3 regions of the Cohnella sp. genome follow, and region 3 is predicted to be linked to each of the others. Evidence: predicted binding sites of a transcription regulator. Region 3 holds the regulator's gene; each other region holds the start of a gene.

The links. The regulator Rex, encoded in region 3, represses fermentation and respiration genes when NADH is low (regulators of the CRP and FNR family bind a similar motif). The targets are predictions, from matches to a motif close to TTGTGAAATATTTCACAA.
Region 1: a site for Rex is predicted at 1,149-1,166, ahead of nadA (quinolinate synthase NadA). Genes of this name have one in related genera too.
Region 2: a site for Rex is predicted at 1,934-1,951, ahead of ACESLM_RS21930 (DUF1641 domain-containing protein). Genes of this name have one in related genera too.

What each region holds. Positions count from the first base shown of each region.
Region 1 covers NZ_JBEPYQ010000062.1:18,701-21,977, forward strand. The annotation lists gene nadB (L-aspartate oxidase) at 1-128, opposite strand, end outside; gene nadA (quinolinate synthase NadA) at 181-1,119, opposite strand; gene ftsH (ATP-dependent zinc metalloprotease FtsH) at 1,336-3,277, opposite strand, start outside.
Region 2 covers NZ_JBEPYQ010000075.1:27,790-31,066, reverse strand. The annotation lists gene ACESLM_RS21950 (cold-shock protein) at 95-295, shown strand; gene ACESLM_RS21945 (cold-shock protein) at 370-588, shown strand; gene ACESLM_RS21940 (hypothetical protein) at 822-1,343, shown strand; gene ACESLM_RS21935 (helix-turn-helix domain-containing protein) at 1,363-1,596, opposite strand; gene ACESLM_RS21930 (DUF1641 domain-containing protein) at 2,000-2,440, shown strand; gene ACESLM_RS21925 (NAD(P)/FAD-dependent oxidoreductase) at 2,478-3,277, shown strand, end outside.
Region 3 covers NZ_JBEPYQ010000076.1:12,384-15,660, forward strand. The annotation lists gene ACESLM_RS22030 (cell wall elongation regulator TseB-like domain-containing protein) at 1-315, opposite strand, end outside; gene ACESLM_RS22035 (amidohydrolase) at 312-1,616, opposite strand; gene ACESLM_RS22040 (redox-sensing transcriptional repressor Rex) at 1,613-2,272, opposite strand; gene dinG (ATP-dependent DNA helicase DinG) at 2,269-3,277, opposite strand, start outside.

The sequences.
Region 1 (3,277 bases), on a different contig from region 3:
ACCCGCTGCGTCTCACTCGATTTAAGCGCCGTAAAAAGGCCGGCGATGCCGGCCCCGATCACGATGACGTCCGTCTCTACGCGAGGAAGCTTGTCCAGATCAAAATCGACAACGTATCGTGGAATCATAATGGTATTCGTCTCCCACTCCGACAATAGAGTAGCGCAGGCGGCCGGTCGATTACTTGACCAGCAGCATGCGCTCCAGCGATAAACGGGCTTTGTCCGCAACGTCCTGCGGCACGTAGATTTCCGGTTGCATCGTCTCCAACGCTTTGACGACCTTCTTGAGGTTGTTCACCTTCATATTCGGGCACACCAGGAACTTCGAGGCGAAGTGGAACTTCTTGTTCGGGCTGTCGAGCCGAAGCTGGTATCCCGTGCCGTCTTCCGTTCCGACGATGAATTCGTCATGGCTCGATTCGCGGCAATATTTCAGAATGCCGGTCGTGCTGCCTACGAAATCGGCCATCTCCACCACTTCCGGGCGGCATTCGGGGTGTACGACGAATTGAGCGTTCGGATATTTCGCGCGCATCTCCACGACGTCCTTAATCGTGAGCATGTCATGAGTGTTGCAGTAGCCTTCCCAGATGATCATCTTCTTGTCGGTATGCTGGGAGACGTAGTGACCGAGGTTCTTATCCGGACACCAGATCACTTCCTCCGCATCGACCGAATTGACGACCTTCACGGCATTGGCCGACGTGCAGCAGATGTCGGTCTCGGCCTTCACGTCCGCGGACGAGTTGATGTACGTGACCACCTTCGCGTTCGGATGCTTCGCCTTGAGCTCCCGCAAGCCGATCGGATTGACCATGTCGGCCATCGGGCAGCCCGCGCGTTCGTCGGGGACGAGCACGGTCTTGTGTGGAGCGAGGATTTTGGCGCTCTCGCCCATGAAATGAACCCCGCAAAAGACGATAACGTCGGCATCCGTAGACGCGGCTTTCTGAGCGAGGAGGAACGAGTCCCCCCGGAAGTCCGCGACCTCTTGTATTTCATCTCGCTGATAATAATGGGCGAGGATAATGGCGTTGCGTTCCTTCTTGAGCTGCATCAGCCGTTCGCGCAGTTCGCGGTTCTGCTCGGCTTTACGCTCCAAGGCCAGGGCCTCCATGCGAAATCTCCTCCCTTGACTACCGTTGTTTGTGAATCAATGCACAAACATGGCGGGAATGCTGTCTTTATTGTGGACGAAAAGCACTTCGTTCATTAACACTTAATTTACACTTGCGGGATAGGACTGTCAATTGATCTGTAACGGATTTTTCACAAAAAAACGGGATGCTCCCGCGCGCTGCTGCAGCGCGGTGCATCCCGTCTTCTTATCCGATTATTTCGGTTCTTCGGAGTCGCCGTCTCCCTTGCGCAAATCCAAGCCCGACGGGTACGGGTCTCCGTCCTCGCGGGTTTGAATCCGAACCTTGACGTTGCCCAGCGTATCCACAACCGGCTCCGCATGGGATTCCTCCGAGCTCGATCCGCCTTCCCCGCTGTCGACTACGATGGCGCCCTTCTCCATCAGAGACTTGATCTGATCCAGATCGAGCGTCTCTTCCTCGAGCAGCGTCTTCGCGATCAGATGCATCTCTGCGCTCTTCTCGGTAAGAAGCTTCTTGGCCCGGTCGTAGCAGTCGCGAGTGATGCTCTGCATCTCCTGGTCGATCTCGTACGCGATCTTATCGGAATAGTTCTGCTCGTGTCCGATGTCGCGGCCAAGGAATACCTGTCCTTGCGAGTTGCCGAACTGCATCGTGCCGAGCTTCTCGCTCATTCCGTATTCCATGATCATCGCGCGAACGATGCTCGTCGCTTGCTTGAAGTCGCTGTAAGCGCCGGTGCCGATCTCTCCGATGAAGATTTCCTCGGCCGCGCGTCCCGCGAGCAAGCCCGTGACCTTGTCGAGCAGCTCCTGCTTGGTGACGAGCATCCGATCTTCCTTAGGAAGCATGATGACGTATCCGCCCGCTTTGCCCCGTGGAATAATCGTAACCTTGTGCACCGTGTCGGCATGCTCCAGGAAGTAGCCCGCGATCGTGTGACCCGCTTCGTGATAAGCGACGATGCGCTTCTCGCGGTCGCTGATGATGCGGCTCTTCTTCTCGGTACCGACGATAACGCGGTCGATCGCTTCGTCGACCTCGATCATGGCGATGTCCTTCTTGTTGCGGCGAGCGGCCAGCAGCGCCGCTTCGTTCAGCAGGTTCTCCAGATCGGCGCCGGTAAAACCGGTCGTCCGCTTGGCGATCGTGCCGAGCTTGACGTCTTTGTTCAGAGGCTTGTTGCGGGCATGAACTTTCAGCACCGCTTCGCGGCCTTTCACATCCGGACGGTCTACCGTAATCTGACGGTCGAAACGTCCCGGACGGAGCAAAGCAGGGTCAAGAATGTCCGGACGGTTGGTCGCCGCAACGATGATGATGCCTTCGTTGGCGCCGAAGCCGTCCATCTCGACGAGCAATTGGTTCAGCGTCTGCTCGCGCTCGTCGTGTCCGCCGCCGAGGCCTGCGCCCCGTTGACGACCGACGGCGTCGATCTCGTCGATGAAGATGATACAAGGCGAGTTTTTCTTCGCGTTCTCGAACAAGTCCCGTACGCGGGATGCGCCGACGCCGACGAACATCTCCACGAAGTCCGAACCGGAGATCGTGAAGAACGGCACGCCGGCTTCCCCGGCAACCGCGCGGGCCAGCAACGTTTTACCGGTACCCGGAGGCCCTACGAGAAGCACGCCTTTCGGAATGCGCGCGCCGACCGCGGCGAACTTGCGGGGATCCTTCAGGAATTCGACGACCTCGACGAGCTCCTGCTTCTCCTCGTCCGCTCCGGCGACGTCCTCGAACGTGACCCGCTTTTTCTCTTCATTATAAAGACGGGCGCGGCTCTTGCCGAAGTTCATCACCTTGCCGCCGCCGCCCTGCGCCTGATTGATCAGGAAGAAGAACAGAACGAACATGATGATGAACGGAATGATGGAAGTTAGGAAAGTCAGCCAGAAGCTTTGTCCCGGCATTTTCTTGGATAACACTTCGAAGTTCTTCTCGATCCCGAGGTTCGTGAACAGCTCCGGCACGTAATCGGCCAGAGGCGCTCGTCCTGTGAAGACTTCGCCCTTCTCTTGTCCCGGTTTCGGTTTGAATTCGCCGGCGATGAGGTAGGTTCCGTTCTGAACCTGCAAAGTCATCGTCTGCACGTTGCCTTGCTGCGCTGCCGCGACGAGCTCGTTGTAGCTCAGTTCCTTAGTCGTGTCTTGCTTTCCGATAAAAAATTGAACG
Region 2 (3,277 bases), on a different contig from region 3:
ATTCTTTTATGTTAATAACCTTGTACGATATGTGAATTTTTTATTTTTAATCGAATAAGAAGATCATGTAAATACTATTAAGGTGGTAATCAGTATGGAATCCGGAACAGTAAAATGGTTTAACGCAGACAAGGGCTTCGGCTTTATCGAAGTTGAAGGCGGCAACGACGTATTCGTTCATTTCAGCGCAATCGTCGGCGACGGCTACAAAGCATTGGACGAAGGTCAACGAGTCGAATTCAACATCGTTCAAGGCAACCGCGGCCCGCAAGCCGAGAATGTCGTCAAGCTGTAAATAAGAACGTGCCCCGAACCAAGGTTTGGGGCACTTTCTTTACCGCGGCATCCATTTCAAAATAGAAAGTGGGAATGTACTTGTATTATTCTCGGAAAAGACCGTTGGAAGAGCTGCCGGAAGAGATCACCGCCATTTGGATGTGCGCCGGAGAGAACTGCAAGGGCTGGATGAGAGATAATTTCACGTTTTCCATCGTTCCCATCTGTCCCCAATGCAAAGCCGAAATGGTGAGAAGTGAAAAAATGCTTGCAACGATAGAGAATACGAGCCCTAACCAGCTTAAAGTATGATCTTGTGTGCGAAATATTGGAAACGAATCAGTCGTGGAAGCACCGCGTACGCAGCTTAATTCTGCATGCGCGGTGTTTTTTGTCGTTCTTGAAAAATCAGGAGGGATCGAGAAGCAGCGGCACAGCCCAAGCGTGTATAGGCAATCGTTCATAGAATGGAGGAAGACATCCATCTGTGAGGTGCTTCTATGGTTAAAAGGGTTAAGCCAAAGCGGTGGATAACGGCGGACGTCTTGATCAGCGTATCCAAAGCGATGCTGCCTTTCTATAAAGCAATTGCTAATCGTCCCGCATATGCCGCCGAGTGGAGCAAGGTGGTGAAGTCAGGCGATCTGGAGCGTATGCAGAAGCTGCTGCGGCTAGTATCGCCATCCCTTGGGGATGAGCTCGGCACTAATGGTATAGGCTATTTCATCACGTTTCCGTTTCCCCGGTCCGGCGTTCATTTCACGAACGGAACGACAATTCCTCCCGGCTCCGTCCGATTTTTCTTCGAGACGCGGGCACACCGCTCCATCGCTCGCAGCGTGCTGCCTCTGTATCGTAAGCTCGCTAGCTGCCGTACTTTTGCTCTGGCGCTAGCCAGAGCTATCCGTCGGCGGGATGCCAGAGTCGTAGCTCGGATGATCCGCTTGTACGTCCGTACTCCTGCTTTGAAGTCGGTTTCGATTGAAAGCTCGGGGTTTGCTTTGTTGTTTGATTATAAGTTCAGCAAGTATCCGTACCGGAATCTTTTGATTAGGGAGGATTATTAGGATTCCGAAAATCGCCGAGTTATCCGTGTTCGAAATCATCTACCTCAACGAAATCAATAATCTCCCGAATGTCGCTGATGCTCAGAGCATCGGCGATTTTTTCAATATGGGAGAAGTTGATGTTGGCGCGTTTGCCGTTGGCAAGCTCGCTTAAGGCGGCGTGACGAACATCGGACAAGCGTGAAAGCTCCCTCAAGGATATTCCGCGTTGTTTGATTAAATCGGATATTTTGACAACCACTTTTTTGGCCAAGTGCCTCACTCCAACTTCTCATTGACTATACGCAAAAACGTACCATATAATAATTTGTGCCCTGGTACGTATTTGCGTAACGGAAAACGGATCGGGGGACCGTCGTGAACACGCGGAAAATTACATCTTTAGATAGAAGCTTACGAGTAGTTAAGGTTACGTTACTGGAGGGGGACGTGAGTATTCCGCTATCGGTGAAGGCACAGACACAGCTGTTGAAGCGCAAGCCTGAAGGTTAATAGAAATGCGCCGCGTTCATCGCCCGCATATTTTATCTTCAGGGTTCCGCCGGATTACCTATACGAAATGTCGTTAATGAGATAAAATATAGATATAAATGTGATTTAATTCACAATTAATGCTTGAATTAGGATTTATGACATCACCTAGGGGAGGAAACAGAATGTCCGAAGCGACTGTAGCGAATGTCGAGCGGGAGACGGCCGTATCCGAAGCGGCTGCCAAGTTGGATGTGCTGGATCAATTGATGAAACCGGAAGTGCAGCAAGCGATTACCGTCTTGGTGGATCAATTGCCGAAGTTGGCCGAGATGATGTCCGTGCTGACGAATATTTACGATGTCGCCCAGAAGGTGGCCGCGGATCGCGTGCTGATTCAGGATATCGTCGGCGGCATTCAGGAAGTCGCCAAGCCGTTGGGCGAGAAAGTAAAGGAATACGCGTCCGCGGCAATCGAAGCGAGCGACAGAGCGGACACCAGCAACGAAACGATCGGAGTATTCGGCATGTTGAAGCTGCTGAAGGATCCGGAGTTGCAAAGAATGCTTCGCTTCAGCCAAGCTTATCTGAACATCCTGGGCGAGAGAAAACAAGGTCAGAACTAAGACGACCCACACACAGGCGAAGAACGGAGGACTATAGATGAGCAAAGAAATTTTGATTCTCGGGGGCGGCTACGGCGGCTTGCTTAGCGCCCTGTCGGCAAGAGCGCATTTGACGGTCGGCGAGGCGAACATTACGGTCGTCAACCGCGCAGGCACGCATCAGATTATTACGGAGCTGCATCGGCTGGCCGCAGGCAACGTGTCGGAGAAAGCGGTAGCTCTTCCCCTGGAGAAATTGCTTAAGGGCAAACAAGTCAATATCGCGGTAGGGGAAGTACAATCGATCGACGTCGAAGGCAAGAAGGTGGCGTTGACGAACGGCTCCTCCTATCGTTACGATGCGTTGGTGCTTGCTCTGGGAAGCGAAACGAACTATTTCGGCATTCCGGGGCTGCAAGAGAATAGTCTCATCCTGAAATCGGTGTCGGATGCGAATCGCATTTTTGTCCATGTGAAGGAACGGATCAAGGCGTATGCCCAGTCGAAAAACAGAGCGGACGCGACGTTCGTCATCGGAGGGGGCGGTCTGACCGGCGTGGAGCTAGTAGGCGAACTGGCCGACGAGCTGCCGGCCATCTGCCGCCAGAACGGCGTTGATTTTACGGATATTTCGCTATACCTGGTCGAAGCGATGCCGACTATTCTGCCGATGTTCTCGCCGGAGCTCATTCAACGGGCCGTGACCAGCTTGGAGAAGCGCGGCGTGGAATTCCTGACGAGCCTTCCGATCACCGAAGTGAAAGGCCAGACGGTAACCTTGAAGGATGGCCGGACGATCGATACAAACACGTTGGTTTGGACCGGCGGCGTTCAAGGCAACTCGCTCGTCGCCAATTG
Region 3 (3,277 bases):
CGCTTTCCGGCGCACGATTTCATTCGGAAGCTGGAACAGCGTCCACCGCTCGCCTTCGGCGTCTTCGCCGGTCACGATCCACACCGTCTCCTGCCAGGTATGGGGAACGGCATCGAACACTTTGACCAGTTCCCCCTGCTGCTTGGCGATCCGGATCGCCTCGTTCTCCGCGCGCCGGTAATCCGCGTCGGCCGAACGCACGTAAAGCACGAACGAGACGGCGACGAACACGACGAATCCGGCAATAATGACGAGCCACCGGCCGAGGGTAAGGGAAGGAAGCGCCCGCTTGCCTTCGTTCCGGTTCATGCTCATGCCCGCAGCCCCCGGTAACAGCGCTCCGCCTCGGCCATGATTTTCTCCTCGTCGAGCGTCGTCAGCTTGCCGTCCCTCAGCAATGGCTTGCCGTCGACCCATACGTGGACGACGTCCGAACCTCTGGCCGAGTAGACGAGGTGCGACACGTAATCCGTGCGCGGCACGAAATGAGCCTGCGCGATATTGACGGCGATGATATCCGCCTTAAGGCCGGCCTTCAGTTGGCCGGTAACGCCCTCCAGCCCGAGCGAGCGGGCGCCGTGCAGCGTGGCCATCCGCAGCGCCTCCGTGGCCGGAACGACCGTAGGATCGCCGCTTACGCCTTTGTGCAACAGCGCCGCGGTCGTCATCTCCTGGAACAGGTCGAGATTGTTGTTGCTGGCCGCGCCGTCCGTGCCCAGCGACACCGTTACGCCCGCCTTGAGCAGATCGGGCACGCGGGCGACGCCGCTCGCCAGCTTCAGATTGCTGATCGGGTTATGCGATACGGCAACCTTCCGTTCGGCCAGCAGGGCGATCTCCTCGTCGTTCAGATGGACCGCGTGAGCGACCAGCGTCGGCCTGCCGAACACGCCGAGACGATCGAGATGCTCGACCGGACGGCAGCCGTAATCGCGCACGTTCTGCTCGACCTCCGCAAGCGTCTCGGACATATGCGTATGCATCGGCAAATCCAGCTCGTGCGCCGCTTCCACGAACTTCACAATATAATCCGGAGGACAGGTGTACGGCGCATGCGGCGAGATCATCACGTTAATCCGTCCGTTCGCCCCGCCGTGCCAATCGCGCGCGAAGCGGATCGCGTCCTCCAGCTTCGCCTTCTGCACGTCCTCCGGGCACAGGCCGATGACGCCGCGCGTCAGGCTGGCCCTCAGTCCGGACGTCTCCACCACTTCCGCGACGCGGTGCATCTGGTCGTACATGTCGACGAACGTCGTCGTTCCGCTCTTGATCATTTCCGCCGCGGCCAGCGCCGAGCCCCAGATCACGTCGTCTGCCGTAAACTTCGCCTCGGTCGGCCACATATGGTTTTGCAGCCAATCCTGCAGAACGAGGTCGTCGGCCATTCCGCGCAGCAGCGACATCGCCGCGTGCCCATGCGTATTCACGAGTCCCGGCATGAACAGCAGTCCCTTGCCGTCCAGCGTCTCGGTCGCCGAATCGATCTCCTCCCGCGGAGCTTCTCCCTCGCCGAGCGCGGCGATTTTGCCGTCCTCTACGGCAAGCCAGCCTTGAAATACCGGCAATTGTTCGTCGATCGTCACGAACGTGCCTTGTTTGATTAACAACCGGGTCATTGTTCCTCGTCCCCTTCCGACTCTTCCTCGTTCTGATCGTCCATGTAATAGGCCAAGCTAAGCAGCTCGGCGGTAAAATCGGCGTTGTGAATGCGCACGCCGGGCGCGGCCTTCAGCACGACGGGGGCGAAATTAAGCAAGCCGCGAATGCCCGCCGCGACGAACCGGTCGGCCACGTTCTGCGCTTCCCCCGCGGGAACTGTGATGATTCCGACCGCGATATCCAGCTGGCGAACCGTCTCGGTCAAATCCTGCATCGGCTGCACCTTGAGGTGATTGATCGAGGTGCCGGCCTTGCTCATGTCGGCGTCGAACACGGCCACGATCTTCATATTGTCCTTGATATACATATTATAATTGCACAAAGCGCGCCCCAGGTTCCCCGTTCCGACCAGGGCGACGTTCATCGTTTTGTCCAATTTCAAAATTTGCCGGATCTTCTCGATCAGGTAATCGACGTTGTAGCCGACTCCTTTGCGGCCGAATTCTCCGAAATAAGCCAGATCCTTGCGGATTTGCGCCGGATTGAGGTCCAGCTTCTCCCCCAAGTCCTGAGAGGATACGGTCTGTATGTTGCTGAGACTGAGTTCGTTCAAATAACGCAAATAAATCGGCAGCCTCCTGACGACGGCTTCGGAAATTTTGATCGGCTTCATCGCATGTCCCCTCTCTCTTGCGTCGCGGATAATCTGTCTTGTTCGTCCGCGTCCGACTGCAGCCACTGCCGGATTCTGGAGGTCATGCCGGCCAGCGGCAAATGCTCCATCTTCGGACCCGGCAGCGAATACAGAAAGTATTTGCCGTAATTCGTGTCGATCACTCTCGTATCGTACAAAATGACGATGCCCTTGTCGCTCGCCGTGCGGACGAGGCGGCCGAACCCCTGCTTGAACTTGATGACCGCCTGCGGCAGCGACAGCTTCATGAACGGATTCTGGTTCTCGGCCTGCAGCTTCTCCGACTTCGCTTCCGCCACCGGATGGTTCGGCGGCTGGAACGGCAGTCTGACGATCGCCAGACACGTCAGCGCGTCGCCGGGCAAGTCGATGCCTTCCCAGAAGCTGCTCGTGCCGAGCAGCACCGAGGCGGGCTGCTTCATGAACTGCTGCGTCAGCCGGCTTCGGCTGCCGTCGTCCACCCCTTGGCCGAGCACCTGAATGCCGGCCTGCTCCAGACTGTCCTTGAGCGGGCCGTAGACGTGCCTCAGCATCCGGTAAGACGTGAACAGCACAAGCATTCTGCCGCCCACCGTCAGCGCCGTTTCGTGCAGCGAACCGATCAGCGCCTTGACGAAAGCCGCCTCTCCGTCCCTGCCCTTGATCGCCGGAAAATCCCGCGGAATCAGCACGAGCGCCTGCTCCCGGTAACGGAACGGAGACGGCAGCATCGCCGTTTTGAGACGGCCTTTCTTCTCCGCGTCGATCAAGCCGAGCTGATCGGTCACGTATTTGAACGACTTGTCGATCGTCAGCGTCGCCGAAGTCATGACGACGCTCGCTTTCTTGTCGAACATGCCTTCCTTAAGCAACTCGCTGACGTCCGCGGGAGCTCCGTAGACGCTGACGGAACGATTGCGGTATTGCGTATGCCCCTCCGCCCAATAGACGAACTCAGGGCGGCCCAGCGTGACGAACGACTGCGTGTCGGAGCGAATGTTGGAC